Regions from separate parts of the Frankia alni ACN14a genome, predicted to be linked through region 1. Evidence: riboswitches for the same ligand, from Rfam matches in the RefSeq annotation. Region 1 holds a riboswitch; the other holds the start of a gene.
What was found. Region 1 has a riboswitch for cyclic di-AMP ahead of FRAAL_RS28405 (transglycosylase family protein). Riboswitches for the same ligand answer to the same signal wherever they lie in the genome.
Positions count from the first base shown of each region.

Region 2: linked by a shared signal. The riboswitch ahead of FRAAL_RS02805 (C40 family peptidase) and the one ahead of FRAAL_RS28405 (transglycosylase family protein) in region 1 are both predicted to bind cyclic di-AMP.

Region 1 covers NC_008278.1:7,085,922-7,089,111, forward strand. The annotation lists gene FRAAL_RS28400 (peptide deformylase) at 1-1,214, shown strand, start outside; cyclic di-AMP (ydaO/yuaA leader) riboswitch at 1,711-1,886, shown strand; gene FRAAL_RS28405 (transglycosylase family protein) at 1,889-2,269, shown strand; gene FRAAL_RS28410 (hypothetical protein) at 2,472-3,190, opposite strand, start outside.
Region 2 covers NC_008278.1:704,628-707,817, reverse strand. The annotation lists gene corA (magnesium/cobalt transporter CorA) at 1-79, shown strand, start outside; gene FRAAL_RS02810 (hypothetical protein) at 496-879, shown strand; cyclic di-AMP (ydaO/yuaA leader) riboswitch at 1,236-1,413, shown strand; gene FRAAL_RS02805 (C40 family peptidase) at 1,419-2,528, shown strand.

The DNA.
Region 1 (3,190 bases):
GCCCGGACCCGGGTGGGCTCGTCGTCGAGGAGGATCGCGCCGAGCTGCGGTACGAGGACGGCATGTACGTCGCCCATCAGCGCCGGCTCGTGCTCAACACCGGCGTCGAACCGGTGACCCGCTACCTGATGCGCATCTCCGTCGACCGCTTTCCCGGAGATCAGGAACGCGCCGCCCGGCTCTACCGCAGCAATCCGCTGCGCTGGGAGGAACTGCAGCTCAGCGCGCACTGCGGCGACGAGCGCATGTCCTGGCAGGTCAAGACCGACTGGGATGCGCTGAAGGAGGTCTGGCTGCTGTTCGAGAACAATCGTGGCCGATTCCCCCTCTACCCGGGCGAATCAGCCTGGATCGAGTACAGCTACCGGGTCGGCGAGGAGAAGTGGGGCCCGTGGTTCCAGCGGGCCGTCCGGGTACCGACCAGCTTCCTGTCGGTCGTGCTGGACTTCCCCGCCGAGGTCGATCCCGTGGTCTGGGGCATGGAGACGTCGATGACCGCGGACGCCTTCCCGTTCCGCACGGCGATCGCCCGCACGGATGATGCCAAGAGGCGCGTTTTCACCTGGTCCACGAACAATCCTCCGCTGCACGCCAGATATCGCCTGGAATGGAACTTCCGGGCGGTCGCGTCGAGCCGGGATCCCGCCGACCGAACCGTGGCCCGGCCCAGCGGGCAGATGGCCGCGGCGGGCATCGTCCAGGTCGGCGATCCCTCCCTGCACCAGCCGGCTCGGTCGTTCGAGCTGCCCGTCGAGGCCGAGGACGCCCGCCGCGTCGTCGCCGAGCTCTCCTCGGCCATGGAGCGGGTGTCCGCTCTGCACACGTTCGGGAAGGGGATGGGCATCGCCGCGCCCCAGATCGGGATCAACCGAGCGGCGGCCATCGTGCGGTCCGCGGACGGCGACATCCTCACCCTGCTCAACCCGCGCGTCATCGAGTCCGTCCCCGAGAGCGACGAGCAGTACGAGGGGTGCCTGAGCTTCTTCGACGTCCGCGGCATCGTCCCGCGGTCCCTGGAGCTGCACGTGGAGCACACCGACACCTCGGGCCGCCGCCACATCACGGTGTACCGGCAGGGCCTCGCCCGCCTGGTCGCCCACGAGATCGATCACCTGCACGGGCGCCTCTACACCGACCGGATGCGCCCCGGGGTCGTCCCCATCCCGGTCGAGCAGTACCGCGGCACCGGCTCGTCCTGGACCTACAACCCCTGAGCTCCGCCACCACCCGACCGGTCGGTCTCGCCCCGTCCGACCGCGCCGCCCGACCGCGCCGTCCGGCCGAGCCCCGGTCACCGACATCACCGGGCCGCCCGACCGACACATCCCCTTTCGACAGGACTACTCGCGGCGTGCCGTATAGTTCGGAAAAGCGCGGAAGAGCCGCTCCGCGCGAGGGCGGCGGTGGAATTTTTCTCGACTCCGTTAACGGCTGCGCCGACGCGGGTAGAGAACGCCCCCGGCCACGCCCGGGAGAGAACCGGCCACGGACCGCGAAGGGTTTGTGGTCAGCGTGGCCGACCAACCGCAATCCAGGCATTCCGCGGGGCCACGAAGGCCGTTAGAATCGGGCGCGCACGCGGGCGCGAAACCGCAGAACCGAGATCATTCAAAGACGATAGAACGCACTGTGGCTATCGTCACGTACCCTTGATTTCCCGGGGTCACGCTCAGCTATGTTCGTCGCCATGCCGTCAACTGATGGCAGACGTCGGGTGGCACGCCGAACCCTGCCCCCACCCGATGAGAATCAAACCTGCGGCAGGGACGGGGGAACCAATTCCGGGCGCCGAAGTCGGGCGTCCTAGGGGTGAAGCCGAGAACCGCGGCCGGGCATTCCCAGCCCGAACCCGACAGCTCACCTCGCAGGCGTGGGGAAGGGCAACTCAATGTCCAACGCTCGTTCGCTCGGTCGGGGCCTCAACCGGATCAAGCTCGGCACCCGGGCCGCAGTCATCGCCACCACTCTCGCCGCCTCCGTCGGCGGCGGCCTCGCGCTGTCCCAGCCGGCCAGCGCGGGGACCAACGCCGACCACTTCCTGCGCGCCGTGATCCCCTGCGAATCCGGCGGTAACCCGCACGCGGTCAACTCCATCGGAGCTGGCGGCCTGTTCCAGTTCCTGCCCAGCACCTGGCACGGTCTGGGCGGCCGTGGTCTGCCCCAGAACGCCAGCGTCGGGGAGCAGTGGCAGCGCGCGCGGCAGCTCTACGCGCAGGCCGGCACCAGCCCCTGGTACGCGTCGAAGCCCTGCTGGGGTCACCGGATCTGAGGCCCCGACACACCGCGCCGACATCCGCACTCGGCCGACTCTGATCCGCACATGATCGATCGGATCGTGCTCGACAGATCGTGAGCCGTGGCCGGCGCGAGGCGACGCGACCCAGCACGGGTCAGGAGCCCCGTCCCCCGAGCGGGGGCGGGGCTCCGTCACCACCCGAACCAGGCACCAGCCACCAGCTACCGGCCACCAGCTATGGCCGCCGCCCGAGCGGCACCTTCGCGGGCGGCCAGCGCAGCTCCATGCAGAGCTGCCCGTCGTCGACGTCGACGATCATGTCGATGGCCCGACCCGACGGCGCCGGCGGCAACTGGCCCGCCGGCCAGGAACACGACAGAAACAGGCTGGCCGTACGTGCCTGCGCAGTGACGGTGAGCAGGACCCGGCGGCTCGGCATCACCCGCAGCGCATGGTGCACCTGCTCGACGAACTCGCCGCGCACCGAGGCGGGAAGCTGGTCGAGACCACCGGAGATCTGGCTGGACACGACCGTGCCGTGCCGTTCGGCGGCATCGATGGCCTCCCCGAGCGCGCTGTGCACGGCGTCGTCGTCGAACAGCAGCCGCCGCACGGCGACCGCCCGCCGGGCACATTCCGAGCGCACGGCGTCGGCCTGCGGATCGAGCCGGCCCGCCGCGACGCCGGCCAGCAACGGCGCCACGTCCCGTTCGACGGCCCGCAGCAGCACGCTGCGACGCTCGCGCACCCGGTCCCGGTTCTCGGCGCGTCGGACCAGTTCTCGCTCGCAGTGACTGGCCCAGGCGCGGACATCGGCCGTGCTCCACAGCAACGGACCGACCATGACCAGGCAGATCTGCATGATCCACAGGTAGTAGAGCTGCATGAGCAGGTGGGACAGCGCGAACGGGTCCCGTGGGTTGGTCAGCAGGCTCACCGCGATCATGGCGGCGC
Region 2 (3,190 bases), 1.1 Mb from region 1:
TTACCCAACGGTTCTCGCCGTGATGGCGACGGCCTGCCTGTTTCTGTACCGGGCGTTCAAACGCAACGGCTGGCTCTGACGCCGCCGACGGCCGCCGCGTTTCCCCCGCCACCAGCCCTGCCGCTACTCAACGTCACAGAAGTTGCGGGGTCGGCCGGCGCCCGGCCGGCCGTCGCGCCCTGGCCGTCAGGACGACCCGAACGGGGCGGCCGGCCACTCCTACCCCGACGACGCCGATCCGTTGGGCGACAGGGGGCCCCGAATCGGGCGAAAGAGTCCACAAACAACACAGGGCGTGCTATGCACTCGAAAACCTGGCAAGGGTAGCCGGTCCATAGCTCATTTTCGCTATCAGTTGACTGCCGTGACGTATCCGTACGATGGGTTACACCCGGCCCTCCCCGTCGGTTACCGTTACCAACCGTGTCGGAGCAACCGGGTCTCGTGCCCACCGCTCGGAGCGGTTCCCCGATCCCCCACCCGTCAGGGGAGTACATGCCCTCGTCTGACCCCCAGCGGCGAGAGACCGCCATCCTGCCCGAGCGGGGCGACCTGATCGCCGAGCTCGCCGGGCGACTCGAAGCCCTCGACGCGCTGCTGAACCGGCTCGAGGACGCCGAGCGCCAGGCCGCCGACGCCAGCGAGCACCTCATCCGGACCCGGCGCTGGCAGGAGGACACCGTTCGCACGATCCAGGAGGAGCGGGCCCGCATGCGCCAGCGCCAGCACGCCCTGGACGAGCTCGCCGACCATGCCCGCGCCGCCGTGGCCGCCCTGGCCCACCACCGTTCCCTGCCCCGCGAGGTGCACGAGCTCGCCGTCGAACTCCAGGTGCTCGACGCGGCCGGATTCCTGACCCGGCGCGGCCGGGCCCGATGAGCCCGCGGCCGACCGGGGATACCGGTACCCCCGCCCGCTCGACTACCTGACGTGAGTACGTGGTGCTCGACCGAAGTGACCGGGGTGGGCCCGGGCCTTTGTCGGCGTCGCACGAGCCGTCCGTACCGACCCTCTCGACGAGGGCGGAACCCCAGGCCATACCCGGTTTCCCTGGCCGATCGGGCGGCCGTGGCGGCCGCCGGCACGGGCCGGACCGAGCGTCCCGTCCAGGGGCACTTCGGTGCACACTCGCTGTAGTTGGGAAGGACTAGTGTTTACCCACCCCGTCAAAGTGGACTAGTCTCACGCCGACGTCACGACAACACCGGGCCGAACGCCGAATCCTGCCCCCGGCCACGGTGTCCCCTCCGAGTCGTCATCTGGGGCAGGAGCGGGGGACCCACCTCCATCGGCCGGCACCGACCCGCGGTGCTGGTCTCGGGGTCAAGTCCGATGTGCGTGAAGGCCACGCCTCGGACCGGGCAGCCCAGCCCGAACCCGACAGCTCACTTCGCAGGCGTACGGGAAGGAATACACCGTTGTCCGCGCAAAGCGTGCAGCTCGACGAAGATTCGCGCGTCGCCGGTCGCGGCCGTCACCGCGCCCAGACCGTGCCGCCGGTCGCCCGTAGCCGGGCCCGTGCTCGTGCCTTCGCCGCGATGACCACCGGGACTGTCGCTGTCTCCGGAGTGGCCCTGGCCGGCTGCGCCACCGACGTCCACGCCGACACGGCGTTGGAAGAGTCGCCGAACACCGCCCCGATCACCCTCGCCGCGCAGATCGGCTCGCGTGCCGCCCTGGGTGGCAGCATCGCCGCGGCGGCGGTCAGCGAGCACAGCTCCTCGGGACTCACTCTCGGTGCGGCGAACGGGCTCGACGCCCCGCCCCTGGCCGGCAAGGTCCAGGTCGGCCTGCGGGTGACGAACCCCGACGTGACCGTGAACGCGGACGAGCCGGTCGACATCGGCTTCTCGCTGTACAACGAGGCCACCCACGAGCCGCTGGCGAACCAGCTCGTCAAGGTGCAGGTGAAGCTCCCCACCGGGTGGGCCACCTTCAAGCACCTCCAGACGAACGCGCAGGGCTACGCGTCCTACACGGCGCGGGTGCTCACCACGACGAACGTCACGGCGATCTTCGATGGCACCGACGCCCTGCAGTCCGCCCACTCGGTCAACGACGCGACCCTGAACGTGCGCCCGCAGCGGGCCCCGCTCGCCGGTGTCTCGGCCCGCCTGGGCAGCCTCTCCGGCGGCGTCTCCGTCGGTTCCCCCCAGGTGTCCGTGCCGGTGCCGTCCAGCTCGATCGGCGCGAAGGCCGTCTACCTGGCCTCCCTGCAGGCGGGCAAGCCGTACGTCTACGGCGCCGACGGCCCGAGCTCGTTCGACTGCTCCGGGCTCGTCCAGTACGTCTTCAAGCAGCTCGGCAAGAGCCTGCCGCGGACCACGGACGCCCAGTTTGCCGCCACCACCCGGGTGTCGCAGTACAACAAGCAGCCCGGCGACCTGATCTTCCTCGGCTCGCCCGGAGACATCTACCACGTCGGCATCTACGCCGGCGACGGCAAGATGTGGGTCGCCCCGCACACGGGCAGCGTCGTGAAGCTCCAGTCGATCTACACCACCTCCTACTACGTCGGACGCGTCTAAGAGCGTTCACGCCAGCGCACGGTGCCCTGCGGTGCGGCGCCGGCCCTGCGGTGGTCACCTCGTCCGGCTGGAAGTGCGACGAAGCCCGTCCAGCCCCGAGCCGATCGCGACGCGGCCTCCCCCTCCGGTCGCGCGTGCGGTCAGATCGCCGGTCAGGCCTCGGTTCACCGCGCGTCCGTACACCGTCGTGCCCGCCCCGCCGGGCCTGCTCCCCCCGGCAGGCGGAAGGTGCGCATCGCCGAACCGTCCGGGTCATCATCGCGGCTGCCCCGGACGCTGTTCCACGACGCGGCCGACGCCGAGACTCCGTTGACGCCGAGACACCACCGACGCCGAGACACCGCCGGACCACCTGCACCCGGTCCGCGCGCCCGCCGAAGCCGGGCGGCGTCGTAGTCCTGGCCGAGCCGGGACCAGCTCCAGTACGCGGGCCCTGCCATCGCCCGCGGCACCACGACCCGACCTCGCTTCCGTGCCAGCCGGGCAACGCCTCCTTCCGGCCGGACGGACGTCAGATCTCCCCCCCATCTGACGTCCGTCCGGCCGGAAGGCCCCCGACCCCGCCGGCCTTCCCTCGGATTCCCCCCCCATCCGCAGCGGGAGGCCGGCGGGCCCTCGGGTTCCATCCGGCCACTGAGGTCCGCCGATGCCGCTACCCCCCT